Regions from separate parts of the Laedolimicola intestinihominis genome, predicted to be linked through region 1. Evidence: riboswitches for the same ligand, from Rfam matches in the RefSeq annotation. Region 1 holds a riboswitch; each other region holds the start of a gene.

Region 1 (3,154 bases):
TCTGAATAAGTTCTTTCTTCATATCCGTCAAAATCCATGATAATGTCTTTTTGCAGATACTCCGTGATCTCATTAGTCAGAGACTCATCCATACTGTATTCACAGTCCATCTTTCCCTCTGCATCCAGTATAATGATACCATCCACCCAGAGAGTCTGCAGGTTTTCTTTCAGAAAATCCCGACTTAGCTGACCGCCGTTTTCTATTTCCGTATCGATATTCGTGCTCATCTGTCTAGCACTTTCAATGGCACGGAGAAGACTTTTGGATTCCGAAGATTCATTATAATGGGTGTAGGTGGAGCACTGCACTTTCACATAGTTTACAATCTCCACCATTCTTTTCTCTGCTTCCGCTTTTTCTGCGTGGAAGAAATAAAACAGAGAGACTACTGCCACACAGATTCCAATCAAACCTCCGAGCAGCTGGATCCGTTTTTCTTTTTTCTTTCTCTTAATATCCAAGATCATCCACCTCCAGGTACTTCCGGGGATCATCCAGGTATTTTTCAATGATTTTCAGGGATGTGCCATCCTGACGCATTTCTTCCAACGTCTGCCCCATCTGCTCACAGATTCCTCTGTCATCATCTTTTGCAAAAGCGACACCTATTCCGGTGATCATCAGAGGCTCTTCCAGAATACGGAAGCTTGCATCATAATCCTTCATATACTGAACGATAGATTCCTCGTGTGCTGCAACTGCATCTACATATCCTTTTCCAAGAAACGTATAGATCAGCTCCCTGTGTCCCAGGCTGATCAGATTACCCAGCTTTGGAATTCTCTCATCCGTCCGATTCAGGAAGATGCCTTCCGGTTTGGTTGTGGACTGGACAGCCAGGTTCTTTCCCTCCAAGTCACTCAGTTTATAGATATCACTGTTCTCATTTACCGCAACCACCTGACGGCTTGCTATGTACGGTCCCGCCCAGCGATAATCGTCAAGGCGTCCTTCCATGGAAAAACAACCCATGATACAGTCAATCTCTCCGCTCTCCACCAGTTCCTTTTTCTTCTCCCAGTTAATCTGGACAACCTCCACCTGATAGCCCATTCTTTTGAATGCTTCCGTAGCCAGTTCTACATCTATGCCCGTCGGCACACCATCCTCATTCAGATAATTATAGGGTGGATAACTGTCGCTGCCGAGTGTAATGACCGGCTTTTCGGTTTCTTTTTTACTGCTGTCTGTATTTTTACACCCTGTCAGGGTGACTGCTAAAATTCCCGCAAGCAAAATGCCTGCAATTATTCTTTTTCCTTTCATTTTTCTTCTATTCCTGCTATTCTGCTATTTTCCTTTTTTACAATATCAAAATATCCAACAATTCCTATGTATCTGATGAAGCTTTATTTTACCATAAAAAAGCACTGCCAAACAGACAGTGCACCTCATTTCATGCAACTGGCTGCCATTTTACAGGCCCTTTAGCTTTGCGTCCCAGACTTTCATCTGGTTTGCCGAATATCCTATTAAAGCTTTTAAACTCAAGCGAAAATATTGATATCATTATACTCCCATATTCCACTGTACGCAAGCAAAACCACGCCGTTTTGATGCTTTTAATGCTTTTGAAACGACGAATCATTGAGATTGATCAAGATTCAATCCTTTTTTCTGATACTTCGACCGAATCAGCCACTTCTGATCAATCTTCCGCACCCCATCTTCAAACCGGATATGCAGATTCACCGAGCCCGTTTTCTGCTCTACTTTTTCCACCCTGCCATGCCCGAATTTGGGATGAGACACCTGCTCACCGATTTGATACTGAATTACGCTGTCTTTCGCTTTCTTATGCTCCTGCTCCCGCCGATACCGATCCCGCAGAGGGACCGTCTTATCGTGAATCGGATTTTTCAGGACCTTGTCGTAATTATGCTTCATCAATGCCTCGCCTGCCTTGTAATAGGGCGTCGGTGCTGCGCCCACCAGGGAACAACAGTATTTCCAGGCGCTGCCGTGGGTGCCTGACTGCCACTGATACTGCTTCGGAATCGGCATATTGTACTGCATGTAATGGGCGTATTCATGGCGGTAGAGATCTGTCCGCTCCTCTTTGCTCAGCGGATGCTTCACCGCATAGCCGATAAAAAGCAGAGAAAAATGAAAATGCTCCTTCTCATTGTGACTGCCCCGGGTGTAGGAGCCCAGACAGTCCGTATCCATGCCGAAGGTAATCGGCACCATAGCCCCCTGTAGGTGAAATTTCCGGTCAAGCTGCTCGTAGAGATTCTGGATCTGCGTCCGCAGAATCGGAATTTCTTTCTCCAGATTGGCCTTTAAAAACAAATTATCTTCAAAATTTTCCATACCTGTTCCTCAAATACTCATTTTCTGTGGTTCCATTCACGCGACTCGCGAAATCATTTCCCTTAGGCTGTCCTTATAACTGCCCCTCACGCACCATTTTCCGCCAGGTGTGTACAAAGTAAAGAATCTCCGCCACCGACGTGATCGTCCAGGAGAAGAAATACAGCAGATAAAGTGACGGAATCGTATGAAAATATGCGAAAACCGTGTAAATCCATGCAATTCGAAACACGCAGGATCCCAAAATCACGATGACCGTCGGCGCCACGCTCTTTCCAAGTCCTCTGGAGGCCGCAATGGTGCAGTCCATAAAAGCCGAAATCATATAGGAAAAGGCCATAATCCGGATTCGCTGCATGCCCACATCCAAGACCGCCGCCTCGGTGGCGAAGAGGCTTAGAAACTGCCGCCCGAACACAAAAAGCAAGCCGCCCAGAATCGCGCCGATGGCAAAGGAATAAAACAAACTAATAAAATAGCTTTTTAACACCCGCTTTCTCTGCCCGGCGCCGCGGTTCTGCCCCATAAAGCTGGTGCAGCCGGTATAAAAAGCGTACATCACATTGAAAATAATGGTATCTGCGTTGGTGGCTGCCGCATTTCCCGATACGGTCACTGCATCGAAGGAATTTACACCGCTTTGAGCGCCTCATCAGATGTGCCAGAATCAGAAATGCCGACAGATACTGGGAAATAGCGCTGGCCAGAGCCACGCCTTCCGCCGCCATGTGACACTCAATAACGAAAAACAGGTTCAGAATCACATTGATTACACCCGCAAAAGCAAGATACATCAGCGGATGCTTTGTATCGCCCGAAGCGCTCATGACGCCGTTGC
Region 2 (3,154 bases), on a different contig from region 1:
TCTGCACATCCCAGTGTTGTTTTGTCCGTTTCACGCTGTTCGGATCCTGCAAAATGATGTCGCCGTTCTTATCCACGCCTGTCAGCACCAGAAAATGTCCCGCATTCGTGAAGTCGCCCGGGCCCATCACGCAGATAATCGGCTGACCCGCCTCCAAGGTGGCACGGATATGCTCCGCATCAAAAATCACGCTGGAGACGGTAAGCCCCAGCTTTTCCGCACCGCTGCTCATCAGAGCCCAGGAAGAACCGGACCCATCCACATAATAACCGTTATCCTCGGCCATTTTTGCCACCTCATAGGGATTCCACTGCGTATCGCCAGTCAGACCGCAGGTCACCATAGACAGACAGGTGGGTCCGCAGCCTGTCACTGCCAGAAAATCGCTACCATAGGTTTCGTATCCCCAGCGCTCATCCCACTGCAAAAAATGGGGAATCTCTCCCTTCATCACGTCTTTCGAAATGTCAATTTCTTCCAGTCCCTTGTATTTCGGATAATCCAGCACGAAATCCTTCGTCTCTGGGTTGCGCTCCACCAGCGCAATCAGGCTTTCCGGGTAACCCTGCTCCCGCAATTTCTGCGTATTCACTTTTCCAAACCCGCAAAAAAGATTTAACGCTGTATAGGCCACCAGCACCAGCAGGATCGCCTCCAGAAGCGTCCCGAGCATGGACGCCAGAAAGCGGATGCGGGCCTTTTGCCGATTCCGACGGCGTCCGCGGCGGTGGTTTCCTGTATTTCCACTCCGGTGGCGGACATCCGTTCTGCTTCTCCGTACATCCCATTCATCTTCCGGATCTGCTGTGCGCTCATCCCTGTACTCTGCTTTATTTTTCTGTCTGGTCATGGTAGTCCCCTCTTCTTTCGTTGTATAGGTTCAGTATAACAAAGGGATTTCCATTCTTCTTGTACATTCTCTTTCGAATTTCTTATATTTCTCTTATTTTTTCTTTCTTCTGTTTTGTGGTCAATGGATCATTCTGCCAGAAGAATATTCCTGCCTTCAAGGATTTCACTGCTTGATTCAGAGCTTTCAGCACGTTTTTTTACATAATAGCTTTCATCCGCTATCCTGTGTTTAAGTATAACTGTAAAGGTGCTGCCCTTTCCCGGTTCACTCTCTACATCTATGGTTCCGCCAAGCAGATCAACATATTTCCTGACGATTGACATGCCCAGTCCGGTTCCTGCGAATGAGTTCGTAGCCATATCCTCGTCTTACACCGTTTTTATCGACATAATCAAAGGTATCCTCAAAGGATCCGATACGGATGATCTGTGGCTGTTTTTCATCATTATTCTTTTCCGCAGCCCGGCAATGTACTGATAACATCATCCACATTCCTAAAACTACAAATATACCTGCAAATAGTACGGCTGATTTTTTTCGACTTTTATCCATTATTCTTTTCTCCCCAAATCATCAGGTTATTACACACCACAAATCTAAAGGGAAAAATGCACTGCCTTTCCAGACAATGCATCTTAAAGGTTGCAGCTGGCTGTCATTTTACAGACCCTATAGCTTTGCGTCTCAGTCTTTCGACTGATTTGCCGATGAATCTTTATTGGTATTATATTGTACATTTTTTTGAAGCTGTCTATTATAAATATTTCATCATTGTTGGCACAAGAATGTTCATATCAACAGGCTTTGCAACATGAGCATTCATTCCAACAGAAAGAACCTTTTGTGTATCTTCTGCGAAAGCATTGGCCGTCATCGCAATAATTGGGATTCTGGCTTTTTTCGTATCCTTCATCTTTCGGATAGTTAATGCAGCGTCATATCCATTCATAACAGGCATCTGAATATCCATAAGGATCATCTTGTAATAACCAGCATCCGCTTTTTCAATCATATCAATGCATGCAACACCATCATTTGCAGTCTCAACAATACAGCCTTCTTCCGTCAATAGTTCCTTTGCGATTTCAGTGTTGATCTCATTATCTTCGACTAATAAGATTCGAACACCGTTCAAGCAATTCTTACTACTCAGATTACTATTTTTTTTCACCAGAGAATCTTCTTTTGACGCTTTCCTGCAAGGAATCGTTACTGTAAATTGGGAACCCTCACCCTGCTTGCTTTTCACTTCTATTGTGCCATCCATGAGATCTACAAGCTTTTTTGTAATGCCCATTCCGATGCCACTACCATCAATATGACTTAACGTAGTGTTACGTTCTCTTTCAAAAGTTTCAAAAATACGCTTTTGGAATTCTTCAGACATACCAATTCCATTATCGGTAATGGTAATGATCAGATTGCACCGGTCTTCTTTTTCACAGGATTTCTGTACAACATTACAGGATATCCTACCTCCTGTATTTGTATACTTTATTGCATTGCTTATAATATTAAGACAGACTTCTGACAGGTGCGGTGCATCCATATATACATACGGATACATGATTTGTTCTGTCAGGGAGAGAGTTTGATTTTTTCTTTCTGCCTGTTGTTGGAACATAATGATACAATTTTCAAAGCACTCATGAACATTCGAAACAGTGTATTCCATTTCGACCTGATTATTTTCAATCCTTGCAAGATTCAGAACATTACCAAGCATCGACAGAAGTTCTTTTCCGCATATTTGAATTTTTTCAAGGTATCTGCCAAGTTTTTCTGTTTCTTGCAAATGTCTGGTCGCCAGTTCTGCATAACCAATAATCGCATTCATAGGCGTCCTGATATCATGGGACATATTGAACAGGAATGTCGATTTTGCTTTATTTGCACATTCTGCTTTTAATTTAGCCTCCCGTAATTCTTCCTCTTGTCTTAATTCCCGCATTTTTTCATCTGTCACATCTCGATTTGCAATCAGCACGGATGTAACATTTCCATTTTTATCATAACTCTGAGGAACGACCATAGCAAGAAACCATGCTCCTTCCTTTAGTTTGAATTCGGAAGACATAGATTCTTTATTATGAAGCCGTGCCGCCATGGTCTGTATATCAAGAAATTCCATATACTTCTGCGCAAACGGTTCTGCCATCACCCTTTCGATAATCTCGATCTTAGGATTCCATTCGGTATAATCTTTCATATCAATAATCATTTTTCGACTTTTTTTGACAAGCTCAACACGCTTTGTTTTTAAATTCAACCTTAAGATTAAATAATATGCAGTTCCTAATG
Region 3 (3,154 bases), on a different contig from region 1:
GCAATGGACTTGGATAATTTGCCTGATCCGGATTTTTATCTTCGTAGGGAAAGAATAAGACAGTTGTACATGGAGCTATATAAAGAGAAGAATATAACAAAGTTCAGAAATACAAAAATCTCTATTGAAAGAAAAGTTGCAGCATGATACTATAACCGCATAGACGGATGGATGAATTTGTAAATACGGATATGCACGGAATGTTGATGGAGGAAAAATCATGATTATCAGTGAAAGAATTTTTTGTGTGATGGAGCAGAAGAACATAACGCAGTTGGAACTCTCAAGAAGGACCGGGATTGCAACAAGTAACATCAGTGACTGGAAGAAGAAAAAGACGAATCCCAAAGCGGACTGTCTGTTGTCTATATGTGATGCATTGGAGATTACTCCCGAACAGCTTTTGACTGGAAAAGGAATTGATCCGGAATATAAAGATGCAGATATGGATTATGAAGTTACCAGGTCGGATATTAAGATTTTAAAGCAGATTCACAGCCTTGGAGATGCGCAGTATAAAAGATTGATGGCGTATATGAAAGCCTTGCAGAAGTTGGAACAGATGGAGAACATGGTGGAGGAATAGAGATGGCAAATAAAATAGTTAGGGAAATTATTCACGCAAAAGGAATTGATATTGGGATTTACACGAAAGATTTTGAAAATGAATATAAATGATGAATGAGCTTCATATGAAAAAAATGTTAGCTTTTTAGGATTCATTGATTTAGATTTTTTATAAAGAGAAGTTCAAAAATAGAAGTAAAAAATGTGTAGATTTTTCAAAAAAAATTATTGACGTGCGGAAAACCGCATGGTATGGTTTTTTAAAGAAAGAGATTATTTTAAAGGCAAACCTGTTGAAAGGCAGGGTCGCAAAGCCAGAAGGGACTAAAGTCAGAAAACTTGACTATGTCAGCCGGTTGCCACTGTTTCCATATCATCATAATATATGGAAAAGATGTTTGAACAGAAGAGATTCCGATACCTGTTATACTATATAGATGTGTGATTTTAGAGAAATATAGTAGGGACACTGGCAGATTTTGGCAAGTGTCCTTTTTGTATGCAAAAATGGGTAACAAAACTAGCAGGGACAGGTTTTCTGTATACAGATAAAAGCAGGATGAAGAAGGCATAAGACGGAGAGAGGACTTTTATAAAATGAAAAATTATGAAGACAAAATATATTCATTAGGTGAGACTGTAACGGGGCAGACACAGGCCATGTCACAGGCCGTACAGAAAACACTGGAAAATAATGGCGGGGTAGGTATAATGACAGGATCTTATGACCAAAACCTGTCTATTTTATCTGTGGATAATCTGCTGTTGCATAGTACAGGATATACATTCGATACTTTCATGGAACAGACAAAAGGCTCATTGAGAAACTTCTTTTATGACGAGGAAGATATACTGGAGCGAGACCGTTTTTTGCAGCTTCACGGAACAGGGGAAGCACAGATCCTTACAGCAGACGGTACAGTGAATAATGTACGGCTTTGTAAAGAGGATGCGACAGATGAGGCGGGCAGACAGATCTGGGTTATGTCCGTACAGGTCAATTGGGATCATGTAAATCTGGCACTGCTCAATGAGGCTATCTATTCCGGCTTCTGGTATTTTGACTGTGATGAAAACAGTGAGATTGTGAATGCGAACTGGAGTCATGAATTCCGAAAAATGCTCGGCTATCATGACACTCTGGACTTTCCGAATAAACTGGAATCCTGGTCAGATCTTCTGCATCCACAGGATAAAGAAAGAGTAATGGTGCAGCTCCAGGCGGCAATTAAGGATAAGACGAACCAGATAAAATACCAGGTAGAGTATCGTATGAGAATGAAGGATAATCAATACCAGTGGTTTCGGGCATCGGCAGAAGTGATACGTCGTCTGGATGGTTCTGCCAGCAGGATTGCCGGGATTTTTATTAACATTGATGGGGAGAAAAAAGAAACCATGCAGGCACAAAAATCTGCTGCTTTCCACCGGGCTTTTACGAAAGCAGATTTGTGCGAGTATTATGTGAATCTGGAAGCGAATACTTTTGATACCTTTAAGGTTGAACCGTCCCTGATGACAGTCTTTGAACAGAGCCATACGTGGGATGAACTGGTTCGGCATTTTGTGGATTCCTATGTTGTGGAAACCGATAAGAAGGCGGTAGCCTCTTTTTATGACCGTGGTTATATTGCGGAAAAGCTGAAAGGCCTGGAAACCGAATTGGCTTTAGAGTGTCGTATCACTCTGAATGGAGAAGAACGATGGGTTCGTAATGTAATCATACGCGGCGAGATAGAGGATTCGGAATATGCCATGATCTTTCTGCGTGATATCACAGAGGCAAAGGTAGAGAGCGCACGGCATCTGCAGATGGCAGCGGATAATGCTTCCATGGAGCAGCTGATTCAGAGTATTGTGCGTCTGGTTGACCGCTTTGTTGTCTGTGATCTGGAAAATGACAGATATGAATTCTACAATCTGAATGGACAGATGATATATAAACCTCTGGGATTTTATCATGATTTTCAGATGCAGGTTCTTGAAAAATATAAGACACTGGAACCATTGGAAGCTATAGATATCCTGATAGCCCCGGATAATATTCGGAAGAAATTGAAAAATGAAAATGATATTTATAAGTTTGAGTATTGCAGCCTGGATGAAAAGACTTATAAAATCGCTTCTTATATTCCCTTGGAATGGAAGAATGGAAAGCTGGAAAAGGTATTGCTGGCATCCATGGATGTGACACAGGAGAAGAAAGCAGAAATTGAATCCCGTCAGGCACTGAAAGAGGCTTACCGGTCCGCAGAAAATGCAAATCGTGCGAAAACAGAATTCCTTTCCAATATGTCCCATGATATCCGGACACCAATGAATGCGATTGTGGGTCTGACGGCAATCGCAGGAGCAAATGTTGAGAGCCCGGACAGAGTCATTGAATGCCTCGGCAAGATCACAGAATCAAGCCGCCATCTGCTGGGGCTGATCAATGAAGTATTGGATATGGCACGTATTGAAAGTGGAAAAATGACACTGGCACAGGAAGATTTCAATCTGTCAGAGCTGGTAGATAATCTTATTACACTTACGAAACCGGTGCTTGATGAACATAAACATAATTTTGATATACACATCAATCATA
Region 4 (3,154 bases), on a different contig from region 1:
GCCTGCGGCGAAGTAAAGGATGAGAACGGCAACGGCACCATGAAGCAGTGGTGGGATGTAACCGAAGAGGATCAGAAGAAGATTATGGAAGCAACCACCTGGAACGCAGCTGACAACGGCTACTTCCGTGGCGGCGGATTCTCCTCCCGTTTCCTGACCAGAGCTGAGATGCCGGCTACCATGATTCGCCTGAACCTGGTAAAAGGACTTGGACCGGTTCTGCAGATTGCAGAGGGCTGGACCATCAACCTGCCGGATGATGTATCCGATACTCTGTGGAAGAGAACAGACTATACATGGCCCTGCACATGGTTCGCACCGCGCTGCACAGGCGAGGGCGCATTCAAGACCGCTTACGATATGATGAACAACTGGGGCGCAAACCATGGCGCTATCAGCTACGGTCACATCGGCGCAGACCTGATTACCCTCTGCTCCATCTTAAGAATCCCGGTATGTATGCACAATGTTCCGGAAGAGGAGATCTTCCGTCCGGCAGCATGGAACGCATTCGGTATGAACAAAGAGGGACAGGACTTCCGTGCATGCAAGGCATACGGCCCGCTGTACAAGACTATCCGTTAATTCGAAAAGAGAAGTTACATACGGGAGCATGGAACTGCGAGGTTCCGTGCTCCTTTTGCTCTACAGGAAACACTGTGTTGCGTTAAAGCGCGAAAACTATGATTCCTATAGAGCAAAAAGCCCGGAAAGGAGTCTCTATCGGTGAACGAACCTTGCTTCGAACAATAAAAAAACGTATATCTGGGAAGATGACTAATTAACAGATGACGGGAGAAAAAATTTGACAAAAATCTGACTTGCAATATGGAAGGGACTCTGCTAAAATGAACAATATTGCAAAAAGAGAATACTGGGCAAACCTGCTGAAAAGCAGGGACGCAAAGCCAAAAGGGTCTAAGGGTAAAACTATGACAGCCGGTTGCTATTGGAAGTCCGAAAAGAATTCTGATATGTTTGGATGCTGTGATTTGTGCGCCTGTTTTGACGCCTGTTGCAGTATTTTTTATGTAATAGGAAATTTCGATGGAATCCCTATTACATAAAAACTATTATATGATAAGAGCTTTTCGAAGCTGTGTGAGCGGCATAGAAGGGTTACTTATAAGAGGGGAATGTGAGAGATCACGGAAAATACGCCGGGGGCGAAAGCCTTCGGCGTATTTTCGTGTGAGCAAGGTGATAGGACAATGATTTATTCAAAACAGTCGATGGTATCTTCTGTCGCAATCGTAATCGGAACTTTGATGTAATAGAATGCGGGCTTCTGCTTTTTTTGAGATTTTTTTCCGGACAGGAAAACCCCGTTGGAGGTTGCGCTTTTTCGAGATACGGGGTATGATAGATAAGGTGAGAAAGATAACACTGAATCAGACGAGGAGGAACGATCATGTCATTTGTTACATCAGAAAAGATGCTTTTGGACGCACAGAAGGGCGGCTACGCCGTAGGCGCTTTCAATGTGGAGAATATGGAAATGGTAATGGCCGTTATCGCGGCGGCAGAGGAGCTTCGGGCGCCGCTGATGCTGCAGACTACACCGTCCACCATTAAGTACGCGGGACTGGATATGTATCTGGCAAATGTAAAGGCGGCCGCTGAGCGCGCCAGCGTTCCGGTGTGTCTGCACCTGGATCACGGCGATAGCTTTGACCTGGCTATGCGGGCGCTGCGGACCGGCTACACTTCCATCATGATTGACGGCTCCCACAATGTGTTTGAGGAAAATATAGCGGTAACCAAGGCCGTAGCAGACGCCTGCAGACCTTCCGGAATCCCGGTAGAGGCGGAGCTTGGCAAGGTCGGCGGCAAAGAGGACGATCTGGACGGCGGCGAGGGCAATGGTTATACAGATCCGCTGGAGGCAAAAGAATTCGTGGAGCGCACCGGCGTAACATCCCTGGCCGTAGCCATCGGAACCGCTCACGGTGTATACAAGGGAGTACCGAAGCTGGATCTGGACCGCCTGGCTGAGATCCGGAAAGTCGTAGATATCCCGCTGGTACTGCACGGAGCAAGCGGCCTGTCCGAGGAAGCAGTGGTAGAGAGCATCAAGCGCGGTATCTGCAAGGTCAACTTTGCCACAGAGCTTCGTATCGCCTATACCGACGGCGTGAAGGAATTCCTGGCGGCAAACCCGGACGCCTTCGATCCGAAGAAGTATGGCAAGGTAGCCATGGAGCACGTGAAAGCCATCGTGGAGACGCGTATGAAGATGTGCGGCTGCACGGACAGAGTTTAAGAGGCTGAAAAAAACGCAGGGGCTGTGTAACAGCAGCCTCTGCGTTGCGAGCATAATTGGAAATAAATGGGAGAATAGAAAGTGAACGTAGAGACCATGCAGACAGACCGCAGGCGGCAGCACCTGATTTTTATCGGCCTGTTTCTTTTATTACAGGTGATTTTCATATGGAGGAGCATCTACGGCTTCAATACGGCGGATGAGATGTATTTTATCGGCTGTTCGGAGCGTATTTTCCGGGGAGAGAAAATTCTGATCGATGAGTGGAATCCGACCCAGCAGCTCTGTTCCTTTCTGTTACATCCCATTTACAGCCTGATCCGGACGGTCATGGGGTCTACGGAAGGAATTGTGATGGCGAGCCGGTTTGTCTATCTGGTGTACTCCGGCGTGCTGACGCTGTTCTTCTATCTGCGGTTTCAGCGGCGTGGATATGCTTCCTTCGGACCAACGTTTTTGTTCGCGATTTTCGCGCCCTTCAGCATCTGCGCCATGTCCTATAATTCCATCGAATTCGGCATCCTGCCGGTACTGCTGGCGGTGCTCTCGGCGGATATGGAGCATTCGGTGCCGGAATATATCCTGTGCGGCATTCTGATGGCGGTGATCGTGCTGGCGAATCCCTTCGCGGTGCTGATGTACGCCGGGTACGGACTGATTTGCCTGATTGCCACGGTGCGCGGGCGTCGGAGAGGGACGAAGCCGGAGGGCGTGCTGCAGTTTCGGAATTTCCTGTGGATGACCCTGGGCGCAGGTATTATCCTGCTACTGTTCCTGGCCTTTATCTTCCAGCGGGGAACTTTATCAGAGATGCTGGCCAATGTGCCTCACATTGTGGGAGATTCCGAGCATCAGGAGGGGTATCTTTACAAGACCGGGCGGTATTTCCAC

What was found. Region 1 has a riboswitch for cyclic di-GMP ahead of WMO29_RS08085 (substrate-binding periplasmic protein). Riboswitches for the same ligand answer to the same signal wherever they lie in the genome.
Region 2: linked by a shared signal. The riboswitch ahead of WMO29_RS11380 (hypothetical protein) and the one ahead of WMO29_RS08085 (substrate-binding periplasmic protein) in region 1 are both predicted to bind cyclic di-GMP.
Region 3: linked by a shared signal. The riboswitch ahead of WMO29_RS01555 (response regulator) and the one ahead of WMO29_RS08085 (substrate-binding periplasmic protein) in region 1 are both predicted to bind cyclic di-GMP.
Region 4: linked by a shared signal. The riboswitch ahead of gatY (tagatose-bisphosphate aldolase subunit GatY) and the one ahead of WMO29_RS08085 (substrate-binding periplasmic protein) in region 1 are both predicted to bind cyclic di-GMP.

Annotation. Positions count from the first base shown of each region.
Region 1 covers NZ_JBBMFE010000006.1:28,876-32,029, reverse strand. The annotation lists gene WMO29_RS08090 (ATP-binding response regulator) at 1-470, opposite strand, end outside; gene WMO29_RS08085 (substrate-binding periplasmic protein) at 454-1,269, opposite strand; cyclic di-GMP riboswitch class I at 1,400-1,475, opposite strand; gene WMO29_RS08080 (hypothetical protein) at 1,588-2,316, opposite strand; gene WMO29_RS08075 (MATE family efflux transporter) at 2,390-2,890, opposite strand; gene WMO29_RS08070 (MATE family efflux transporter) at 2,784-3,154, opposite strand, start outside.
Region 2 covers NZ_JBBMFE010000010.1:120,913-124,066, reverse strand. The annotation lists gene WMO29_RS11390 (C39 family peptidase) at 1-850, opposite strand, end outside; gene WMO29_RS11385 (ATP-binding protein) at 979-1,176, opposite strand; gene WMO29_RS11380 (hypothetical protein) at 1,151-1,405, opposite strand; cyclic di-GMP riboswitch class I at 1,494-1,569, opposite strand; gene WMO29_RS11375 (ATP-binding protein) at 1,608-3,154, opposite strand, start outside.
Region 3 covers NZ_JBBMFE010000001.1:356,781-359,934, forward strand. The annotation lists gene WMO29_RS01545 (hypothetical protein) at 1-147, shown strand, start outside; gene WMO29_RS01550 (helix-turn-helix domain-containing protein) at 221-586, shown strand; cyclic di-GMP riboswitch class I at 841-931, shown strand; gene WMO29_RS01555 (response regulator) at 1,165-3,154, shown strand, end outside.
Region 4 covers NZ_JBBMFE010000005.1:31,508-34,661, forward strand. The annotation lists gene WMO29_RS07045 (L-fucose isomerase) at 1-585, shown strand, start outside; cyclic di-GMP riboswitch class I at 868-951, shown strand; gene gatY (tagatose-bisphosphate aldolase subunit GatY) at 1,412-2,263, shown strand; gene WMO29_RS07055 (hypothetical protein) at 2,345-3,154, shown strand, end outside.